Regions from separate parts of the Pseudoalteromonas sp. M8 genome, predicted to be linked through region 1. Evidence: predicted binding sites of a transcription regulator. Region 1 holds the regulator's gene; the other holds the start of a gene.
The links. The regulator ArgR, encoded in region 1, controls arginine synthesis, uptake and breakdown. The targets are predictions, from matches to a motif close to ANTGAATANNTATTCANT.
Positions count from the first base shown of each region.

Region 2: gltB (glutamate synthase large subunit) is a predicted target of ArgR. The motif match lies at 2,072-2,089, and genes of this name have one in related genera.

Region 1 is NZ_CP047240.1:3,366,858-3,371,241, forward strand. Features, by position in the region: gene serA (phosphoglycerate dehydrogenase) at 1-628, shown strand, start outside; gene mdh (malate dehydrogenase) at 692-1,624, opposite strand; gene argR (transcriptional regulator ArgR) at 1,866-2,333, shown strand; gene GSF13_RS20025 (OB-fold-containig protein) at 2,749-3,360, shown strand; gene GSF13_RS20030 (SPFH domain-containing protein) at 3,444-4,384, shown strand, end outside.
Region 2 is NZ_CP047240.1:1,680,393-1,684,776, forward strand. Features, by position in the region: gene GSF13_RS12220 (PrkA family serine protein kinase) at 1-79, opposite strand, end outside; gene GSF13_RS12225 (Fe-Mn family superoxide dismutase) at 265-846, opposite strand; gene GSF13_RS12230 (Grx4 family monothiol glutaredoxin) at 1,233-1,577, shown strand; gene gltB (glutamate synthase large subunit) at 2,189-4,384, shown strand, end outside.

The sequences.
Region 1 (4,384 bases):
ACAAAGAGCGGATGTGGTCAGTTTGCATGTACCAGAAACGTCGCAGACCAAAAACCTTATCGGCATGGCCGAAATTGAAGTGATGAAGCAAGGCGCAATCCTAATTAATGCATCACGCGGAACGGTTGTTGATATCGACGCCTTAGCTGAAGCATTAGCGGCAAAGAAACTTTCCGGCGCTGCTATTGATGTATTCCCCGTTGAGCCAAAATCTAATCATGAAGAATTCGTCTCACCACTACGCGAGTTTGACAATGTACTGCTAACCCCACACGTTGGTGGTTCTACCCAAGAAGCACAAGAAAACATCGGTGTAGAAGTCGCGGGTAAGTTGGCGAAGTATTCAGATAATGGTTCAACAGTCACGGCAGTCAACTTCCCCGAGGTTTCTCTACCAGAATTATCAAACCGAAGTCGTTTATTACACGTACACGTAAACCGCCCAGGTGTACTAACGCAAATCAACCAAGCGTTCGCTCAGCACGGTATCAATATTGCGGCGCAATACCTACAAACGGATGAATCTATTGGTTACGTGGTTATCGACGTCGATAGCGACCACTCTGAAGTGGCGTTGAAAGAGTTAAGTGCAGTTGAAGGAACTATCAGAGCACGTATTCTTCACTAAGAATAATCACACATAAAAAAACCAGTCACTGTGAGGCGACTGGTTTTTTTATATCAATCTGGCTTACGCCATGAAATCAACACCTTCTTTGATGTCTTTTTCAAGTGTCGCTAGCATGTCGTCTTTTGCTTTTTGCTCAAACGCGCTTAGCTCACCGTAAGGAAGTAACTTCTCTACACCGTTTTTACCAAGGATAACTGGCTGTGCAAAGAATGTTGCATCGCCTGTGTTACCTTCAACGTATGCGTACTCAAGTACTTCTTCACCTTGTAGACCTTTCACTAGTGAGAAGCAGAAACGTGCTGCTGCTGCACCCATTGAAAGTGTAGCTGAACCGCCACCCGCTTTAGCTTCAACCACTTCAGTACCCGCGTTTTGGATACGAGTCGTTAGTGCAGCAACTTCTTCGTCAGTGAACTCAACACCTTCAACTTGAGAAAGTAGAGGTAGAATTGTAGTACCTGAGTGACCACCAATTACTGGGATCTTAACTTCAGCAACGTCTAGACCTTTAAGCTCTGCGATGAAGGTTTCAGCGCGGATAACGTCAAGGGTTGTTACACCGAATACGCGAGCTGGATCATAAGTACCTGCTTTTTTGAACACTTCAGCAACGATTGGTACCGTGCCATTTACTGGGTTTGTGATGATACCAACAAGTGCTTTAGGGCAGCTTCTAACGATACCTTCAGCAAGTGTCTTGATGATACCTGCGTTAACGTTGAAAAGGTCAGCACGGTCCATACCAGGCTTACGAGGCATACCAGCAGGGATAAGCACTACGTCAGCACCTGCAAGAGCTGGGTCTAGGTCGTCTTTACCATAACCCGCTACTTTTACCGCAGTTGGGATGTGAGATAAGTCAACTGCAACACCAGGTACAACAGGTGCAACGTCATAAAGCGCTAACTCCGAGCCAGCTGGAAGACCATTTTTAAGCAATAAAGATAGAGCTTGACCGATACCGCCAGCGGCACCTAATACAGCAACTTTCATTTGAATTCTCCATAATTTGAAGGTGGAATTGAGTGTGCAGTAAAGATAATGAAAAGCGCTGTTAAACACAAATTAATCACGGTTATTTTCGAGATTTTTTGACTAATGTCTTAAATAAAAGTGTAAAGATCGCGACACTTTGTCCACTTATGCTTTACGACTGCCATTTTGGTCGCGCAAATTTGGGAATCTCGGTGGTTTTGTGTAGAATTTAAAGATTAGCCGTAAAAGAAGACAGACTATGCAGCCGCAAGAAAAACAAGAAGCACTGATCAAAGCATTTAAAGCCATTTTAAAAGAAGAAAACTTTGGCTCTCAAGGTGAAATTGTTGATGCTCTAAAACAACAAGGTTTTGACAACGTCAGTCAGAGTAAAGTATCGCGCATGCTGAGCAAGTTTGGTGCTGTACGTACACGTAATGCTAAGCAAGAAATGGTTTACTGTTTACCCGCAGAAATGAGCGTGCCAACAGCAAAAAGCCCTTTGCGTCAGTTAGTCGTTGATATTATGCACAACGAAATGATGATTATTATTCGAACCAGTCCTGGTGCTGCACAGTTAATTGCGAGACTACTTGACTCATTAGGCACCGCAGACGGCGTATTAGGTACCATCGCTGGCGATGACACGATTTTTATTGCCCCTGCCAAAGTATCTGAAATCGACGTTACTTTAGATAAAGTAAAAACCCTGTTCGATAACGTTTAGTCTATTATTTTTATCGGTGCTAACTCACAAGTTAGCACTTACTCTGGTACTTTCCTCCCAACAAACACGCTTTCCCACTATCACAATAAACAGAATAAACTGCTTATCTTTACAGCAAAAAAATGTTTGACATAATATGTCCTTGTGTGGCAACTTTAGAAACGCAAGGTGAGATTTTTCTCACTACGCATGGATAGTTTTTAAGCTGATTGACTAGCTTCTCGGACTTGTTTCCTGCGATGTCGATAACCCATCGGACACGCACGCTATTCTTTTCACTCATTCATCTCACTATCCTATGATGCGGAACTCACCGCTTTGATAGGCCCAAAAAGCGCCTGATGACGTTGAGTGGGCCAGTTTACTTGCTTACTTAACCACTTAAAAAGGAAAAGCAAGGAGTCAAGGAGCAACAATGGAATTTTTAAATACTGTATTTACGTTTCCCACTGTTATTTTTTCAACACTATTACTCATAGTGCTATTGTTCTGGTTAATTGCTTTACTCGGTTTTGCTGATATCGATATCTTAGAAGGCGATGTTGATATTGAAGCCGAAGGCGCAAGTTCTGGTTCTTTTTGGGAGGTTGCTTTTGGTGGCGTCCCAGTGAGTATTTCACTGAGCCTAATCATCGCGCTGGGCTGGATTGTCAGTATTTATGTACAACAATTTTTTGCTTACCTACTGGGTAATGGCATTTTTTACTACCTGGTGGGAACGGCATTTATGCTCGTCAGCCTCATTGTTGCACTACCACTAACCGCCGTGATTGTACGGCCATTACGGCGCTTTTTCGAAAGCCAAGAAACCACATCGAAGCAAGCGCTGGTTGGGCTCGAATGCGTCATTGCAACATCAAGAGTCAGTAACACTTTTGGCCAAGCCCGAGTATATATTCAAGGAACGGATCAACTCATTGAAGTACGCTCGGATGAAGATAACACCTTCACACTAGGAGACAGTGCCTTACTTATCGAACACGACCCCCTTACACATAGCTACACTATTGTGGCTAAACCTTGGTAATAATACAGAAAATAACGGAATTTAGGAACGAGTTGATACAGCTAATACCAACTCAAACAACATAGCGCAACGCAGGAAAAAACATGGAATTTCTAAACAACCTCGGACCAGTGCTCACAATCGTGGGTATATCCATCGTCATTATTTTTGCCATTCTACTTCTGATTGGAAAGTTCTACCGCAAGGTTGAACAAGGTCAGGCACTGATCATCAACAAGATGAAAAACGAACCTGATGTTACGACAACGGGCGGCATCGTACTACCTGTGATCCATAAAATGGAAGTCATGGATATTTCAACTAATCGCATGGTATTAGAGCGTCGTGAAAACAGCGGCCTGATCTGTAAAGATAATATCCGTGCTGACATCGCCATTACTTTTTACATTCGCGTAAACGAAAACAAAGAAGATATCCTACGTGTTGCGAAACAAGTTGGCTGTGCCCGCGCATCTGCACCAGAAACCTTACAAGCATTATTTGAGGCAAAATTCTCCGAAGCCTTGAAAACCGTTGGTAAGCGCATGAATTTTGAGGAGCTATTTACACATCGTAATGAGTTCCGAGATTCTATTAAAGAAGTGATTGGACAAGATTTATCTGGCTATACGTTAGAGGATGTGGCGATTGATTATCTTGAACAAACCTCTATCGAAAAGTTAGATCCAAATAACATTCTTGACGCTGAAGGTATTCGCCGTATTACCGAAAAAACCTCGCGCCAAAACGTGGAAACTAACCAACTTAAATGCGATGAAAAAGCGCAAATCGACAACCAAAACCAAGCAGCCTTTGAAAAAGCCGCAGAAGTCGAGCGTCAACGAGAAGATGCCAGCGCGAGACAGCGCCGTGAAATCGAATCAGTGCGCGCTCGTGAAGCCGCTGAAGCTGAACGTGTTAAGCATGAAGAGCGCTTAAAAGCCGAAGAAGCACGCCTCAAAGCAGACGAAGCAATTGCAATTGCAGAACACAACAAACAACGCGAAATCGATGTTGCAGAGCAAAATCGCCTTCGCTTACTCGG
Region 2 (4,384 bases), 1.7 Mb from region 1:
TTTCAAGAAATTCCGCGATGGTGTACTCTTCTTCTTGCGCGGCTTCATATCTGGCCTGATAATGTTCAAATATTGTCATAACGACCTCCAATAAGCTACTTGGTGTGGTTTGCGGATCACAGATTTGGAAAGGTTACTTAAAGCTTAGTCGCGATATGAAGAATACCCAAAAAAAACTAGATTTTTTATGTATTAATGTTGAGTTACAGACATAAAAAAGGGCGCTGTTGCGCCCCATTGTTGCATCAATACTGATAGTTGATGTTAAGCTAGGTTGCTGTTTGCGAAATCCCAGTTAACAAGTGCCCAGAAACCTTTAAGGTAATCAGGACGAACATTACGGTAATCGATGTAGTAAGCGTGTTCCCACAGGTCAACTGTGATGATAGGTGTAACACCTTCTTCAGTCAGCGGCGTTGCTGCATTTGAAGTGTTAACGATATCTAGAGAACCGTCAGCTAGTTGTACTAACCAAGTCCAGCTTGAACCAAAGTTGTTAACTGCTTTGTCGTTGAAAGCTTCTTGGAATGCTGCGAATGAGCCCCATTTTGCATTAATTAGTTCAGCAACTTTACCTGTTGGTTCGCCACCTGCATTTGGCGCAAGGCTGTGCCAGTAGAAAGTGTGGTTCCAGATTTGAGCAGCATTGTTGAAAACACCACCTTCAGAGCTACATACGATCTCTTCTAGTGATTTACCTTCAAAGTCAGTACCTTCGATAAGACCGTTAAGCTTTACAACGTATGTGTTGTGGTGCTTACCGTGGTGGAATTCTAGCGTCTCTTGAGAAACGTGCGGCTCAAGAGCATTTAGTGCATAAGGTAGTGACGGTAGTTCAAATGCCATATTAATCTCCATTTTTTGGTTGATTTGCCAATAACGCATACGAAAGGTAGCTAACATCAGCCCACTTTTCTATACCATTGGCCTATATAGTGATACTATAATTCCTGACTATTTTACTCAAGTTTTGGCAAACAGCAATGCGTGCCAGTGACTTAATGACTTATAATACACATTCTTTGTGAACATATGCCGAATAGAAGTCAAAGCGTAGAACATCGTGACAGGCGGTTATGCTTATTTTAGCCATGGCAGCTAAGGTTCTATCGCTGCTTAAAGTTTGGCATTATGAATGCAACAGGTGTTGTTAAGGTGAGTAGCAAGCTAAAACGCCGATGCTAAACTAAATATTGATAAGCATTGGATGAAACGTCATTTTGAGGTAACTAATGGAAACTATTGACAAGATTAAACAGCAGATCGAAGAAAATCCAATTATTCTATATATGAAAGGGTCGCCAAAACTCCCTAACTGTGGTTTCTCTTCGCAGGCATCTCAGGCTTTGATGGCGTGTGGTGAGCAGTTTGCTTATGTTGACATTTTATTAAATCCAGACATTCGTGCTGAACTACCGCATTATGCGAACTGGCCAACTTTCCCTCAGCTTTGGGTAGAAGGTGAGTTAATCGGTGGTTGTGACATCATCATTGAGATGTTCCAAAAGGGTGAGCTTCAACCTCTTATTGCTGAAACAGCAGCTAAATATAAGAAAGACGAAGCAGCAGCGGAATAAGCTAACCGCTAATGGCAGAGTAGATACTCTGCCATGCTTTATTTTCTAAAAATCTTCTAATATCTTCCTACCTACTTTTCTTAGCAAGTCTTTTTGTCTGCTGTTTGGTTGAAAACCGGCAGTTCATTGAATTTAAGATATCTACACTTTCATTAACGCTATCCGCGCTTATCTAACTCAGAGCTACTCGCTTATTTTTATCAACTTAAGTTGACGTTAGCGTCAAGCTAAAAACGCGCTCTGTTTTGCATACCTATATAAACAGTGTAATCGAACGCGCTCCGATATTGAGTTTTACAAAACTGAAAAGTGAATAATTATTCATTTTTATCAGAGTTTACGTTTACGTAAACGTTTATTCCTGATTGTGTTTTGTTGCATTTTTATTGGTGTGATACCGGTGTCATTTTACAAATTTATATTCACTATTTTCAAAGTGGCAAATTTATTACGGTTTTGGCTAACTTGTCTTACCAATGAGAAATATTCAAGTTTATGAATATGTATTCATATTTGTGTTGACTCTACTTTCAATCAAGGCTAATTTTGAATATCTGCCAGCATTTCGTCGTACCGTCATGGGCTGGCCGTTGTAGCAAGGGGAGGAGTCTATGTTATACGACTCAAAATTAGAAAAAGATAACTGTGGATTTGGCTTGATTGCGCATGTAAGCGGTCAGCCGAGTCACAAACTGATCCGTACAGCAATCACAGGTTTGGACCGCATGCAGCACCGAGGTGGTATTTCTGCAGATGGCAAAACCGGCGATGGCTGCGGACTGTTATTACAAAAACCGGATAGTTTTTTTCGCGCCGTCGCAGCTGAAAATGATTGGCATGTGGGCAAAAACTATGCGGTAGGTATGCTATTTTTAAATCAGGATCATGAGCTTGCAGCTGCGGCTGAGAAAGTGATCAGTGAAGAATTAGAAAAAGAAACACTGACGCTCATAGGTTGGCGTGAAGTACCCACCGATCCATCTATGTTGGGTCCTATTGCTAAAGCACAATTACCGCAGTTTAAACAGGTTTTTGTCGGTGCGCCTGAAGGGTGGCGTCCTAAAGATTTAGAGCGTCGTCTTTATATTGCAAGACGACGCATCGAAAAGCGTTTAGAGCAAGATGAGCAGTTTTATATTTGTAGTTTGTCCGGTTTGGTGACTATCTATAAAGGCTTAATGATGCCTGCGGATCTACCGAATTTTTATACTGATCTTGCTGATATGCGGATGACCAGTGCGATTTGTGTATTCCATCAGCGCTTTTCAACCAATACACAGCCTCGATGGCCGTTGGCGCAACCGTTCCGCTATTTAGCTCACAATGGTGAAATCAATACTATTGAAGGTAACCGTCAGTGGGCGAGAGCGCGTGCTTACAAGTTCGCGTCGCCGTTATTACCAGACTTACAAAATGCGGCACCGTTTGTCAATGAAACGGGTTCTGACTCGTCTAGTTTAGATAACATGCTAGAGCTATTTTTAGCTGGTGGCATGGACTTATTCCGCGCTATGCGTATGTTAGTGCCACCTGCATGGCAGAAAAATCGTGCCATGGATGAAGACTTACGCGCATTCTATGACTTTAACTCCATGCATATGGAGCCGTGGGATGGCCCAGCTGGCATCGTGATGTCTGATGGACGCTTTGCTGCCTGTAATTTGGACCGTAACGGTCTTCGTCCTGCCCGCTATGTGATCACGCAAGACGGCTTTATTACGCTTGCCTCGGAAGTGGGCATTTGGGATTACGCGCCAGATGAAGTTATAGAAAAAGGTCGCGTGGGTCCAGGTGAATTACTGGTGGTTGATACCTTACATGGCAAGATTTGGCAGTCCGATGAAATCGATCAAGACCTGAAATCCAGACACCCGTACAAAACTTGGCTTGAGCAAAATGTTAAGCGTTTAACGCCATTTGAAGCGCTAGATGAGAAAGCAGCTGGCAAGCGCGATCTTGACGACGAAACTTTGCTGACCTATCAGAAGCAGTTTGGTTATACCAATGAAGAGCTCGACCAAGTGATCCGCGTAATGGGCGAAAACGGCCAAGAAGCAACCGGCTCAATGGGTGACGATACGCCATTTGCAGTGCTATCTGAAGGACACCGTTCGATATTTGACTACTTCCGCCAGAAGTTTGCTCAGGTCACGAACCCGCCAATCGATCCATTACGGGAAAATCATGTAATGTCACTGGCGACTTGTATTGGTCGTGAGCAAAACGTTTTCAACGAAACCACAGGTCACGCTAAACGTTTGCAATTTGCCTCGCCAGTATTGACTTATTCTGACATGCAGCAGCTATTAGCCGCCGATGATGACCATTACTGTGCGTGTAAAATTTCATTGATTTACGAGATTGAAGAGTCATTGCAAGATGCAATCAAGCGCATTTGTGATGAAGCCGTTGCAAAAGCAGGTTCTGGGTGCGTGATGTTAGTGCTCAGTGACCGAGAAATCGCTGCAAGTAAACAAGTTATCCCAGCGGCGATGGCCGTGGGGGCAGTACAAAGACGACTAGTGGATGGCAACCAGCGTTGCGACACCAATATTTTGGTTGAAACAGGTAGCGTAAGAGATCCGCACCAGTTTGCTGTTTTGTTAGGTTTTGGCGCAACAGCGATTTATCCTTATCTAGCCTACGAAACCCTTGTTGCAATGTGTGATAAGAAGATCATTAAAAAGTCTTACCGCGAGGTGACTTTGTCTTATCGCGGCGCGATTAACAAAGGTTTATACAAAATCATGTCGAAGATGGGGATCAGCACCATTGCTTCCTATCGTTGTTCGATGTTGTTTGAAGCC